2 regions of the Mesorhizobium loti R88b genome follow, and region 1 is predicted to be linked to the other one. Evidence: riboswitches for the same ligand, from Rfam matches in the RefSeq annotation. Region 1 holds a riboswitch; the other holds the start of a gene.
The links. A riboswitch is a leader RNA that binds a small molecule or an ion and turns the genes downstream of it on or off. The one in region 1 is predicted to bind S-adenosylmethionine.
Positions count from the first base shown of each region.

Region 2: it holds a riboswitch for S-adenosylmethionine, as region 1 does, so the genes downstream of both, EB235_RS34280 (O-succinylhomoserine sulfhydrylase) here and metX (homoserine O-acetyltransferase MetX) in region 1, are expected to answer to the same signal.

Region 1 is NZ_CP033367.1:1,874,827-1,880,840, forward strand. Features, by position in the region: gene EB235_RS09155 (ABC transporter ATP-binding protein/permease) at 1-198, shown strand, start outside; gene EB235_RS09160 (DUF1194 domain-containing protein) at 286-1,080, shown strand; gene EB235_RS09165 (glycosyltransferase family 2 protein) at 1,148-2,071, opposite strand; gene EB235_RS09170 (DUF1330 domain-containing protein) at 2,424-2,744, shown strand; gene metW (methionine biosynthesis protein MetW) at 2,760-3,374, opposite strand; gene metX (homoserine O-acetyltransferase MetX) at 3,371-4,540, opposite strand; SAM riboswitch at 4,613-4,690, opposite strand; gene hisC (histidinol-phosphate transaminase) at 4,839-5,948, shown strand; gene EB235_RS09190 (prephenate/arogenate dehydrogenase family protein) at 5,988-6,014, shown strand, end outside.
Region 2 is NZ_CP033367.1:7,138,725-7,144,738, forward strand. Features, by position in the region: gene mmsB (multiple monosaccharide ABC transporter permease) at 1-1,122, shown strand, start outside; gene araD1 (AraD1 family protein) at 1,324-2,316, shown strand; gene EB235_RS34275 (2'-deoxycytidine 5'-triphosphate deaminase) at 2,360-3,454, opposite strand; SAM riboswitch at 3,594-3,671, shown strand; gene EB235_RS34280 (O-succinylhomoserine sulfhydrylase) at 3,728-4,918, shown strand; gene EB235_RS34285 (ceramide glucosyltransferase) at 4,935-6,014, opposite strand, start outside.

The DNA.
Region 1 (6,014 bases):
CGGCGCGTGCTGGCACTGCTGGAAAAGCATCTGAAGGGAGCCGCGATCATCAACATCGGGCGCGGCCAGCACAACAATCAGTTCTTTCCGCGCGGCCTGACGATCGTCAAGGATTCCGCTGCCCCGGCGCTAAAACCCGCCCGCGTCAGGGCTGGCGCCATCGATCCGCCGCCCGCTGCCGCGCGCCGCAAGAAGTAGGCTGTTTTCGCTGGTTGCTGGCGCAAAACCTTATTTTGCCGTGATCGCAATGGAAGATTTCGCGAAGAAACAACGCTGGCGCCGGCCATGTTTGATGCTCTTCTGCTTGCCTGTCTCGCCTGCGCGCACCCGATCGCGTCGCCACCAGCGCCGTTGGCGGTCGACGTTGAGTTGGTGCTGGCGGTCGATATCTCGTTGTCGATGGACGAGAAGGAATTTGCCTTGCAACGCGCCGGCTATGTCGAGGCGCTGCGGCATCCCGACTTCATCCAGGCTGTGCGGTCCGGCAATACGGGCCGCATCGCGCTCGCCTATTTCGAATGGGCAGGCACGGTGCGCGATGACGCGATCATCAGCTGGCAGATCATCGACAGTGCCGAGAGCGCCAACAGCTTCGCCGACAAGGTCGCGGCGCGTCCGTTCCGGAGCTTTCGCGGCACCTCGATCTCCACCGCGCTTGGCTTCGGCGCCGGGCTGTTCGACAGGGCTGACTTCACCGGCGAACGCAGCGTCATCGACATTTCCGGCGATGGTCCCAACAATATCGGGCCGCCGGTCACCGCCATGCGTGATGCGGCAACCGCCCAGGGCATCGTCATCAACGGCCTGCCGATCCTGATCAGCCCATCGCCGACCTTCAAGCATCTCGACCAGTATTACGCGCAGTGTGTGACGGGCGGACCGGGCTCTTTCGTGCTGCCTATCTACGCGGCTGCCGAATTTTCGACGGCCATCCGTCGCAAGCTGATCCTCGAAGTGAGCGGCATTCAGGACAAGGCTGGGGTCATTCCCGTCGACGCGGATGCGCCGATCGACTGCCTGCAGGGGGAGCGTGACAAGCGGTTCTTCTCGGATCCATATTTGCCCGAACTGGATCGATGAGCCGTCGTCGGTCACGCCGGCGCGGCTGCATCCTTGAGCAATCTGAAAGGGGGCCTCTTTAAAGCTGCTAAGAGCGTTGGTTGCGAACTTCATTGTAGAGGTCACGACGCGAGCGTCGGCCACAGACATAGCCATTGACCAGTTCCGGCAAGGAATAGCCGAGCGCCGCCGATGAGCGGTTGGTCATGTATCCCGCAAATGCCTGAGGTATCCGGCCCTTGAGAAGATCGGCGATGATCTGCCGCGCGATCATGAAAGGCGGGATGTGCGGATAGCGGCGGGCGATATCCGGATGTTTGGCCATCAGGTTCGCATAGGCTTCGACATAGCCGCCCCGGCGGCTCGAAATCGAGTTCTGCGAATTGTGCTTCGTCCAATCGATGTCCCCGGACAATTGTGCGCCGAAGCGTGCGGCGAGGCGCAGCAGCAACTCCCGGTCCTGCATCCGGCTGATGTCGCTGTCATAACCGCCTATGGCCAGCAAGGCCTCGCGACGAGCCGTTATCGCCGAACCGGCGACGAACGCTGTCTGCACAACCACCGCTCGCTCCAGCATGGGCGGGCTCAGAAAGGCGGTGCGGTTGATGCAATTGGTGGTTCGATTTCCTTTCAGGGAAACATATGAGGAGAGCAGCACCTGAAGTGTGGGATTGTCATCGAACCAGGCCAAGGTCCGTTCGAGTCGATGTGGCAGGTAGACGTCGTCGGAATCCAGGAATGTCACGACAGGCGCGCTCGCCCGCTCGATGCCGGCATTCCTGGCGGCGTTGGCGCCGCGCCATTTCGCGCCGATATAGACCAGCCGGGTGTCTTCAATGCGGGCCAGCGCCGCTCCGGTGCCATCGGTCGAGCCATCATCGACGACAATGTGCTCGATCCGCCGCAAACTCTGGGAAAGCACGCTGTCCACGGCGCGCAACACCGTCTCACGCCTGTTGTGGGTCGGCGTGACGACCGTGATGAGGGGAGAGGTGTCTGCGTTGTTGGACACGTTGTGTCAGCTACATCCCTGGCGAAGCAGCGAGCCCTGCCGAGCCTCTTCTACTTTTACAATGACCGGATGGATCCAACCGTCCTTTTCACGTCTCGGCTCAGATTCGAAACGCTACAGAAGACATGTCCTGATGTCACCTTTCGGACAGGATTCCAGTCTCGCGAAGACGATGAATTTGTCACCCAGTGACTCGATGGCAACACCGAACCCCTTGCGATCGAGCGTTCCCGGTGCGACGTGCTTTCGTGTCGTTTCGATTACCTCCGGGGTAATCGCATCCTCTCCTGTCTCCTTGCACATTGTGTCCATCAAGCCGGAGATCGGCTTCAACCGATAAGGGAGTTACGTCATGACCGCCTACGCCGTTGCCCATATGCGCCAAGTCACGATGGGCCCGCAGATCGTCGAGTATCTGCACAGGATCGATGCCACGCTGGAGCCGTTTGGCGGCCGCTTTCTGGTCCATGGCGGCGATGTCGAGGTGATCGAGAATGACTGGCCGGGCCATCTGATCATCATCGAGTTTCCCGATCGGCAGCAGATGCGCGGCTGGTATGATTCGCCGGCCTACCAGGCGATCCTTTCGCTGCGCACCGACAATTCGGACTCCGCCGTCATCATGGTTGACGGCGTCGAGCATCCGCACAAGGCCACGGATGTTCTGCAATAGGTCGGCGGATGCGTTCTATCGCTTCAGCAAGAACACCGCCTGCTGGCCGAAGAAATTCCAGAACCACCAAGGCATCGACAGGCCGATCTTCTGGCCGGCGGCGTCGAGCGCGGTTGCCTTTTCCACCGTGGCCCCCAGCTCCTCGCACAGATTGACGAAATCGCGAATGGTGCAGAAGTGGATGTTGGGCGTGTCGTACCAGGAGTAGGGCAGATCCGCGGTCACCGGCATCCGGCCTTTGACGAACAGCGACAGGCGCACCCGCCAATGGCCGAAATTGGGGAAGGACACGATCGCCCGGTTGCCGATCCGGAGCAGTTCGTCGAGCACCAGCTTCGGGTTGCGGGTGGCCTGCAAGGTCTGCGACAGGACGACGAAGTCGAAACCCTTGTCGGGATAGAATTCGAGATCCTTGTCGGCATCGCCCTGGATGACCGAGAGGCCGCGCGCCACGCATTCGTTGACGCCACGCTGCGAGAGCTCCAGCCCGCGGCCGTCGACCTGCTTGGTGTCCTGCAGCAATTCAAGCAACGAGCCGTCGCCGGAACCGACGTCGAGCACGCGGGACTGCGGCGGGATGAGATTGGCGACGACCTCGAGGTCGACGCGCTGGTTTCCATTGACGCTCATGATGTCAGCCCTCTGGCGCGAGCCGCCGAGCCGATGAAGCCGTTGATGGCGGCGAACAGTTCCGGCTCGTCGAGCAGGAAGGCGTCATGGCCACGATCGGTCTCGATCTCGACGAAGGATACCGATGCGCCGGCGGCATTGAGTGCGTGCACGATCGAGCGGCTCTCTTCGGTCGGAAACAGCCAGTCCGAAGTGAAGGACACAAGGCAGAAACGGGTCCTGGTGCCGGCAAAGGCGTCCGCCAGCCTGCCGCCATGGTCGGCGGCGAGGTCGAAATAATCCATCGACCGCGTCATGTAGAGGTAGGAATTGGCGTCGAAGCGATCGACGAAGGTCATTCCCTGGTGGCGCAGATAGCTTTCGATCTGGAAGTCGGCGTCGAAGCCGAAGGTCAGGTGGTCGCGATCCTGCAGGTTGCGGCCGAATTTGCGGTGCAAGGCGGCTTCCGAGAGATAGGTGATGTGGGCCGCCATGCGCGCTACCGCCAGGCCTTTTTCCGGGCGCTTGCCGTGCTCGAAATATTTGCCGCCGTGCCAGTCCGGATCGGCCATGACGGCTTGCCGGCCGACTTCGTGGAAGGCGATGTTCTGCGAGGAATGGCGCGCGCCGGTGGCGATCGGCAGCGCCGAGAACACGCGCTCGGGATAGCTCGACGCCCATTCCAGCACCTGCATGCCGCCCATCGAGCCGCCGAGGACGCAGAACAGCTGTTCGATGCCGAAATGGTCGATCAGCATCTGCTGGGCACGCACCATGTCGCGGATGGTGATGATGGGCAGGTCGAGCCCATAGGGCTTGCCGGTGGCGGGGTTGGTCGAGGCCGGGCCGGTGGAGCCCAGGCAGCCGCCGATGACGTTCGAGCAAATGACAAAGAAACGGTTGGTGTCGATGATCTTGCCGGGACCGATCAGCACTTCCCACCAGCCCGGCTTGCCGGTCACCGGGTTGGTGTTGGCGACATGCTGGTCGCCGGTCAGCGCGTGGCAGACGAGGATGGCATTGGAGCGGGCATCGTTCAGCGTGCCATAGGTCTGGTAGGCGATCTGGAATGGCGACAGCAGCGTGCCGGCGTCAAGCTTGAGCGGCTTGTCGGGCCCGAAACGCAACACCGGGCTCGACGGTTGGTCGGCCTCGTTGTTGGTCTTTCCAGCGCGCAGAGCGGCCATTCACATCTCTTCCATCGGTCGTCCGGCCGGGCGCGGACAACAAAAAACCGGCATTGCCGTCGCAAAGCCGGTTACAGGATGCAAACGGCCCTTTAGCAAGTTGTTTAACGTGGCTGCAAGCCGACCGGCCAAATCACCACGGAACTGTCGCTGACCTTCTAGAACTCGCCCGCCTTGCCGTCAATGCCGACTGCTGGCCGGCTATAGGCACAACTGCCGCCTCTCGACATTGCGGGCCATGGCTTGTATTTCCGCTGCGGCCTCCGGCTGGAGGCATTTTCGACGGATTTTGCAAAAAATGAACCAGACATCGGATCAGGCACGTCCAACCCCGCGCGCGGGCATCATGGACATCGACGCCTATGTGCCCGGCAAGAGCACGGCGCCTGCCGGTGTCGCCAAGGTCTACAAGCTGTCGTCGAACGAGAATCCGCTCGGGCCCTCACCGAAGGCGATCGAAGCCGCGCGGGAGATTGCCGGAAAGCTCGATATCTATCCCGACGGCACTGCCAGACGGTTGCGCGAGGCGATCGCCGAGGTGCACGGCCTCAATGCCCAGAACATCATCTGCTCCAACGGCTCCGACGAGATCCTCGGCCTTTTGGCACAGACCTATCTTGCACCCGGTGACGAGGCCATATTCACCGAACACGCCTTCATGGTCTACAAGATCTACATCCAGTCGGCCGGGGCCACACCGGTTGTGGTCAAGGAGACCGAGGAACGCGCCGACATCGATGCGTTGCTGGCCGCCGTCACGCCGCGCACGAAGATCGTGTTCCTCGCCAATCCCAACAATCCGACCGGCACCTATGTGCCGTTCCAGGAGGTGCGCCGCCTGCATGCCGGCTTGCCCCGCAATGTGCTGCTGGTGCTCGACGCCGCTTACGCCGAATATGTCCGCCGCAACGATTATGAAGCCGGTATCGAGTTGGTCGGCGGCGCCGAGAACGTGGTGATGACCCGCACCTTCTCCAAGATCGGCCTGGGCGGCGCACGCATTGGCTGGATGTATGGTCCGATGCACATCGTCGACGCCATCAATCGCGTGCGCGGTCCCTTCAACGTCAACACGACGGCGATCGAGGCCGGTGTCGCGGCGATCCGCGACCGCGCCCATGTCGAGCGCAGCGTGGCGCATAACGAGACCTGGCTCACCTGGCTGAGCGCGGAGATGACCGGGCTCGGGCTGCGGGTGACACCCAGCGTCGGCAATTTCCTCCTCATCCATTTTCCCGACGACAAGAAGCACTCCGCGGCCGCGGCGGACGACTATCTGACCGCGCGCGGCTATATCTTGCGGCGCGTTTCAGGCTACGGCTTTCCCAACGCGCTGCGCATGACCGTCGGCACCGAAGAAGCCAATCGCGGCGTTGTCGCCGCGCTCACGACATTCCTGAAGAGCTAGAATGCTCGAAAAGCTGGAACACCCCGAAAGCTGAACGCCATGACATCACCGATGTTTGAAAAGATC
Region 2 (6,014 bases), 1.9 Mb from region 1:
AAGCCGGTCAACCTCAGCAACCTGGTGCAGCAGAACTCCTTCATCATCGTGATGGCGCTGGGCATGCTGCTGGTGATCGTCTCCGGCTATATCGACCTCAGCGTCGGATCGGTTGCCGGTTTCATCGGCGCGCTGGCGGCTAACATGATGGTCATCTGGCAGCTCGGACCACTCAGCAATCCGCTGGTCGTTTCCATTGTCTGCCTGGTCGTGGGCGGCCTGATCGGCGCGGCGCAAGGCTACTGGATCGCTTATCACCGGATACCGAGCTTCATCGTGACGCTGGCCGGCATGCTGATCTTCCGCGGCATCTGCCAGGCGTTGCTGGGCGGCGGATCCTCCGTCGGTCCGCTTCCAGACGACTTCAAAATGCTCAGCTCCGGCTTCATCCCGGATGTGATCGGCCCGCTGACGCTGATCCCGCCGACGGTGAATGCCGCCGGCAAGACCATCATGGGCAGCGGCCTGACGCTGCATATGACGACGATCGTGCTGGGTCTGATCGCCGTGGTGGCCTATGCCTATTTCGGGCTGCGCACCCGGCGCAAGCGCGAGCGCCATGGCTATGAGGCCGAGCCCTTCCCGCTGTTCGTCATCAAGACGCTGGTCGCCAGCGCGCTGGCGCTGTTCCTGGTCTATGAGTTCGCCAGCTACCGGGGCCTGCCGGTGGTGCTGCTCGTGATGGGCGTGCTGATCTCGCTGTTCGTCTTCGTCACCAAGCGCATGACCATCGGCCGCCGCATCTACGCGATGGGCGGCAACCCCAAGGCGGCGCAACTGTCGGGCATCAACACCGAACGGCTGACGCTGCTGGTGTTCATCAATATGGGCGTGCTGTCGGCGCTAGGCGGTCTGATCATCGCGGCGCGCCTCGGCCAAGCCGTTCCGGCGGCGGGTTTGGGCTCGGAGCTCGATGTCATCGCCGCTGTCTTCATCGGCGGCGCCTCGGCGATGGGCGGCGTCGGCCAGGTCATCGGCGCGGTGGTCGGCGGCTTCATCATGGGCGTGATGAACAACGGCATGTCGATCATGGGCGTCAATGTCGATTGGCAGCAGGTGGTCAAAGGCCTGGTTCTGCTCGGCGCCGTGATCTTCGACGTCTACAACAAGAACAAGGCCTGACAGGCTTAGGCGAGGCAAGCAGGAGGCATACGATCGCGGCGCTGCCGGCAAGTTGTCGGCATCAAGAGGTCCCCCGGGGGATCAAGCCCGCGAGCGCAATCCGGACGAAGAGTTCAACCCGTGGCGCGGCGAGGTCCGAGCCGCGCAGGTCAGGGTTTGCCAAGAGGCAACCGGGCCAAGACACATGAGAGAGGACTGACCATGCTGATCTCGCAGATTCTCGACGACGCCGACACCATTCGTGTCGTTGCCCGCAGCGGCGGCAAGACCCGCATCATCAACGGCGCCCGCAGCGTCTATTCGCTGGCCATGGAGGCTGCCCGCACCGGCGTCGGCCTTGCCGCGCTGATCGAGCGCAAGGGACTTGGCGAGACGGTCGATCTCGATGCTGCCTACAAGAAGGGGCGGCTGTTGTCGCCGATCAATCATCCCGATCCGGCGCATCTGCATCTCACCGGCACCGGCTTGACGCATCTCGGTTCGGCGGCGACGCGCGATTCCATGCACAAGAAGCTGAGCACCGATGGCGAGGAGCAACTCACCGATTCCATGAAGATGTTCCGCATGGGCCTCGAAGGCGGCAAGCCTGCCAAAGGCCAGGTCGGCGTGCAGCCGGAATGGTTCTACAAGGGCAATGGCACGATGGCCGTGGCGCCGGGTGCTGCACTCCTGTCACCGGCCTTCGCCAAGGACGCCGGCGAGGAGCCAGAGGTGGCCGGCATCTATGTCATCGGCGACGACGGCGCCCCCTTCCGTGTCGGCTTCACGCTGTCGAACGAATTTTCGGACCATGTGACCGAGCGGGTGAACTATCTCTTTCTCGCCCACTCCAAGCTGCGCAATGCCTCGTTCGGGCCAGAGATCCTGATCGGCGACCTGCCTTCCGATATCAGGGGCACGTCGCGCATCCTGCGCGACGGCGAGACACTTTGGGAAAAGCCGTTCCTGTCGGGCGAAGCGAACATGTCGCACACCATCGCCAATCTCGAACATCATCACTTCAAATATTCGGCGTTCCGTCAGCCGGGCGACGTGCATGTGCACATGTTCGGCACAGCGACGCTGTCCTTCGCCGACGGCATCAAGACCGAGGCCGGCGACGTGTTCGAGATCGAGGCCGGGGATTTCGGCCTGCCGCTGCGCAACCCGCTCGAGATCGAAAAGCCGGTGAAGGTGGCCGTGAAGGCGCTTTGAGTCGGTGATCTCCCCCACGAGGGGGAGATCGGCAGTTTCGGCCTCAGCGCGCTGCGCGGAAATGCTTGGAGAGTTTCAGGCCCTGCGCCTGGTAATTGGAGCCGAGATCGGTGCCGTAGAGCGCCTGCGGCCGCTTCAGCATGTGCTCGTAGACCAGCCGGCCAACGATCTGGCCATGATCGAGGATGAACGGCACTTCGTGGCTGCGCACTTCGAGCACCGCCCGGCTGCCGGTACCGCCGGACGCCGAATGGCCGAAGCCCGGATCGAAGAAGCCGGCATAGTGGACGCGGAATTCGCCGACCAGCGGATCGAACGGCGTCATCTCGGCGGCGTAGAGCGGCGGTACATGCACCGCCTCCTGGCTGACGAGGATGTAGAATTCGTCGGGATCGAGCACCAGTTCGCCGGCACCGCTCTTGTGGATCGGCTCCCAGAAATCGACGACGTCCTGCGCCGCGCGTTTGTCGACATCGACAAGGCCGGTGTGATGCTTGCCGCGATAGCCGACCAGCCCGTCACTGTCGCCATTGAGGTCGATCGACAGCGCGATGCCGCCGCCGGAAATGTTCGGTGGCTCGGTGGCAACCAACATTTCGGCGCGGTGCAAGTCGTGCAGTTCAGCTTCCGAGAGCAGCGCGTTGCCGGTGCGAAAGCGGATCTGCGACAGGCGCGACCCGGTGCGAACGACGATCGGGAAGGTACGCGGGCTGACTTCCAGGTAGAGCGGACCGTTGTAGCCGGCGGCTATCTTGTCGAACTCGTGGCCGCGGTCGGTCATGACGCGGGTGAAGATGTCGAGGCGCCCGGTCGAGCTCTTCGGATTGGCCGAGGCCGAAATCTCTGCCGGCAATGCCAAGCTTTCGAGCAGCGGAACGATGTAGACGCAGCCGGTTTCCAGCACCGCGCCGTCGGCAAGATTGATCTCGTGAAGCTTCAGCCGGTCGAGCTTTTCCGAGACCTTGTGGTTGGGGCCGGGCAGAAAGGAAGCCCGCACCCGCCAGGCCTTATCGCCGAGCCTGAGATCAAGGCTGGCCGGCTGGATCTGGTCGGTGTCGAGCGCGCGCGACGACTTCAGCGCGCCGGACTGGAACAGCGCGGAAATGTCCTGATCGGGAAGAATGCCTGTCTGCCGCAAGGCTTCGCTCCTTAGCCCAGACGATTTTCTTGCCGCAGATTCTCGCCGCAAAACCGTGGAAGAGTTTTGCGGAACCTGCTTGGTACAAACCTCTTAATCAAGCCGGCAATTGACGCAAGCGTGGGACGGGTCTAAAGGGTCGTTATCCCGTGGTGATTTGGCCGGTCGGCTTGCAGCCACGTTAAACAAGTCGCTAAAGGACCGTTGGCCGCAAGGCCGTATGGACCGGTTGCGACTTTCGCGGCCGGTTTTTTTGTGTCTGGAACAAAAGCGATGAGCAGCAAGAAGCGTAACTGGAAGCCTCAGACAGCCCTCGTGCATGGCGGAACCCTGCGTTCCCAATTCGGCGAGACGTCGGAAGCGATGTATCTGACGCAGGGCTATGTCTACGAAACGGCGCAGGCCGCCGAAGCTCGTTTCAAGGGCGAGGAGCCTGGCTTCATCTATTCGCGCTATGCCAATCCGACCGTCGACATGTTCGAAAAGCGCATGTGTGCGCTGGAGGGCGCCGAGGATGCGCGCGCCACGGCGTCGGGCATGGCGGCGGTGACCGCTGCGCTCTTGTGCAGCGTCAAGGCCGGCGACCATATCGTGGCAGCACGCGCCCTGTTCGGTTCCTGCCGCTGGGTGGTCGAAACGCTGGCGCCGCGCTACGGCATCGAGGCAACGCTGGTCGACGGCACCGACATCGCCAACTGGGAAAAGGCGGTCAAGCCGAACACAAAACTGTTCTTCCTGGAAAGCCCGACCAACCCGACGCTGGAAGTGGTCGATATATCAGCCGTCGCTTCGCTCGCCAATTCGATCGGCGCGCGGCTTGTGGTCGACAATGTCTTCGCCACGCCTTTGCAGCAGAAGCCCTTGCAGCTCGGCGCGCATATCGTCGTTTACTCCGCCACCAAGCACATCGATGGCCAGGGCCGCTGTCTCGGCGGCGTCATCCTCTCCGACAAGAAGTGGATCGATGAGAATTTGCACGACTATTTTCGCCACACCGGGCCTAGCCTGTCGCCGTTCAATGCCTGGACCCTGCTGAAGGGGCTGGAGACGCTGTCGGTACGCGTGCGCCAGCAGACGGAAAGCGCCGGCAAGATCGCTGACTTCCTGGCCGAACAGCCGCAGATCGCCCGCGTCATCTATCCCGGCCGCGCCGACCATCCGCAGGCCGATATCGTCAAGAAGCAGATGTCGGGCGGCTCGACGCTAATTTGCCTCGACGTCAAGGGCGGCAAGCAGGCGGCGTTCGCCTTGCAGAACGCGCTCGACATCGTGCTGATCTCGAACAACCTCGGCGATGCCAAGAGCCTGATCACCCATCCGGCGACGACGACGCACAAGAATTTGAGCGATGAAGCGCGTGCCGAGCTCGGCATCGGGCCGGGGACGCTCAGGCTGTCGGTCGGTCTGGAGGATACCGATGATTTGCTGGAGGATGTCGCTCAGGCGCTGAAGGCCGCGAAATAGCAGAAGCCTTTGGCTTTCAGGCGCGCGACGGCGTCTCTTCCAACTCGGCTGCCTTGGTGCCGATGGTCATCGCGTTGCCGCGCCAGTCGACAGCACCGCCGAGCCAGCCCCGCGCCCACATTGCCGGCAGGATCAGGTCGCGGGCCATGATCGCCGCGACCATGCGCGGCGACAGGTACCAGCCCTTGGACCAGGCCAGGGCGCATTCCGGAAGATAGAAGGCCGCGAGCACGGCGATGGCCGTCAGCGGCAGGCTGAAGCCGGCGCCAGCCGCTGCCGCCAGCGCAAGCACCAGCGGCACCACTGCGCCAGTCAGGATTTCAGGCGCGAAGAACAGCGGGAAGGTGACGCGGCGCAGCCGTGCCCAACGAGCCTGGCGCGACCAGATTTCACCAAGCCTGCGCCGGCCGAGCGGCTGTTCGAAGGGCGCGGCGACGAGATTGACGCGCAGGCCAAGGCTGTTGACCAGCTTGGTCGCGGCGGCGTCCTCGGCGATTTCGGCGGCCAGCGCACGGATGCCGCCATTGGCATCAAGCATCGGCTTGTTCCACAGCATGCTCTTGCCCTGGGCAAAGCCCAGGCCGAGCGCCTCGCCGGCATACTGCCAGCGCGCCTGCAGCGTGTTGAGGAAGGCGCATTCGACTTCGGCCCAGAAACCATCCGGCCGTGAGCCGATCGGTGTCGAGCAGACAAGGCCGGTATCCGGCCGCCACGCCGCCATCAGATGCTGGACATAGTCTCTTGGCATAAGCACGTTGGAATCGGCAAGAATGACCCAGTTGTGCCGCGCGGCTTCCCAGCCCTTGACGCAATTGTTGAGCTTGGGATTGGCGCTGACGCGGTCGTCACCGATCAACAGCCGGGCCGGGACCTTCGGGAAACGGGCGATGGCTTGTCTGATCAGCCTGACCACCGGATCGTCGGCATGGGCGACGCAGAAGATGAGTTCGTAGCGCGGCCAGTCGAGCGAGAAGGCGCGCTCCAGCGTCTCCTGCGTGAACGGTTCGACGCCGCGCGACGGTACGATGATGGATACCAGTTGCGATTTGCTCGCCGGCGGCGCGATCGTGACGCGCCGTTTCAGCTGTGAAGCCGC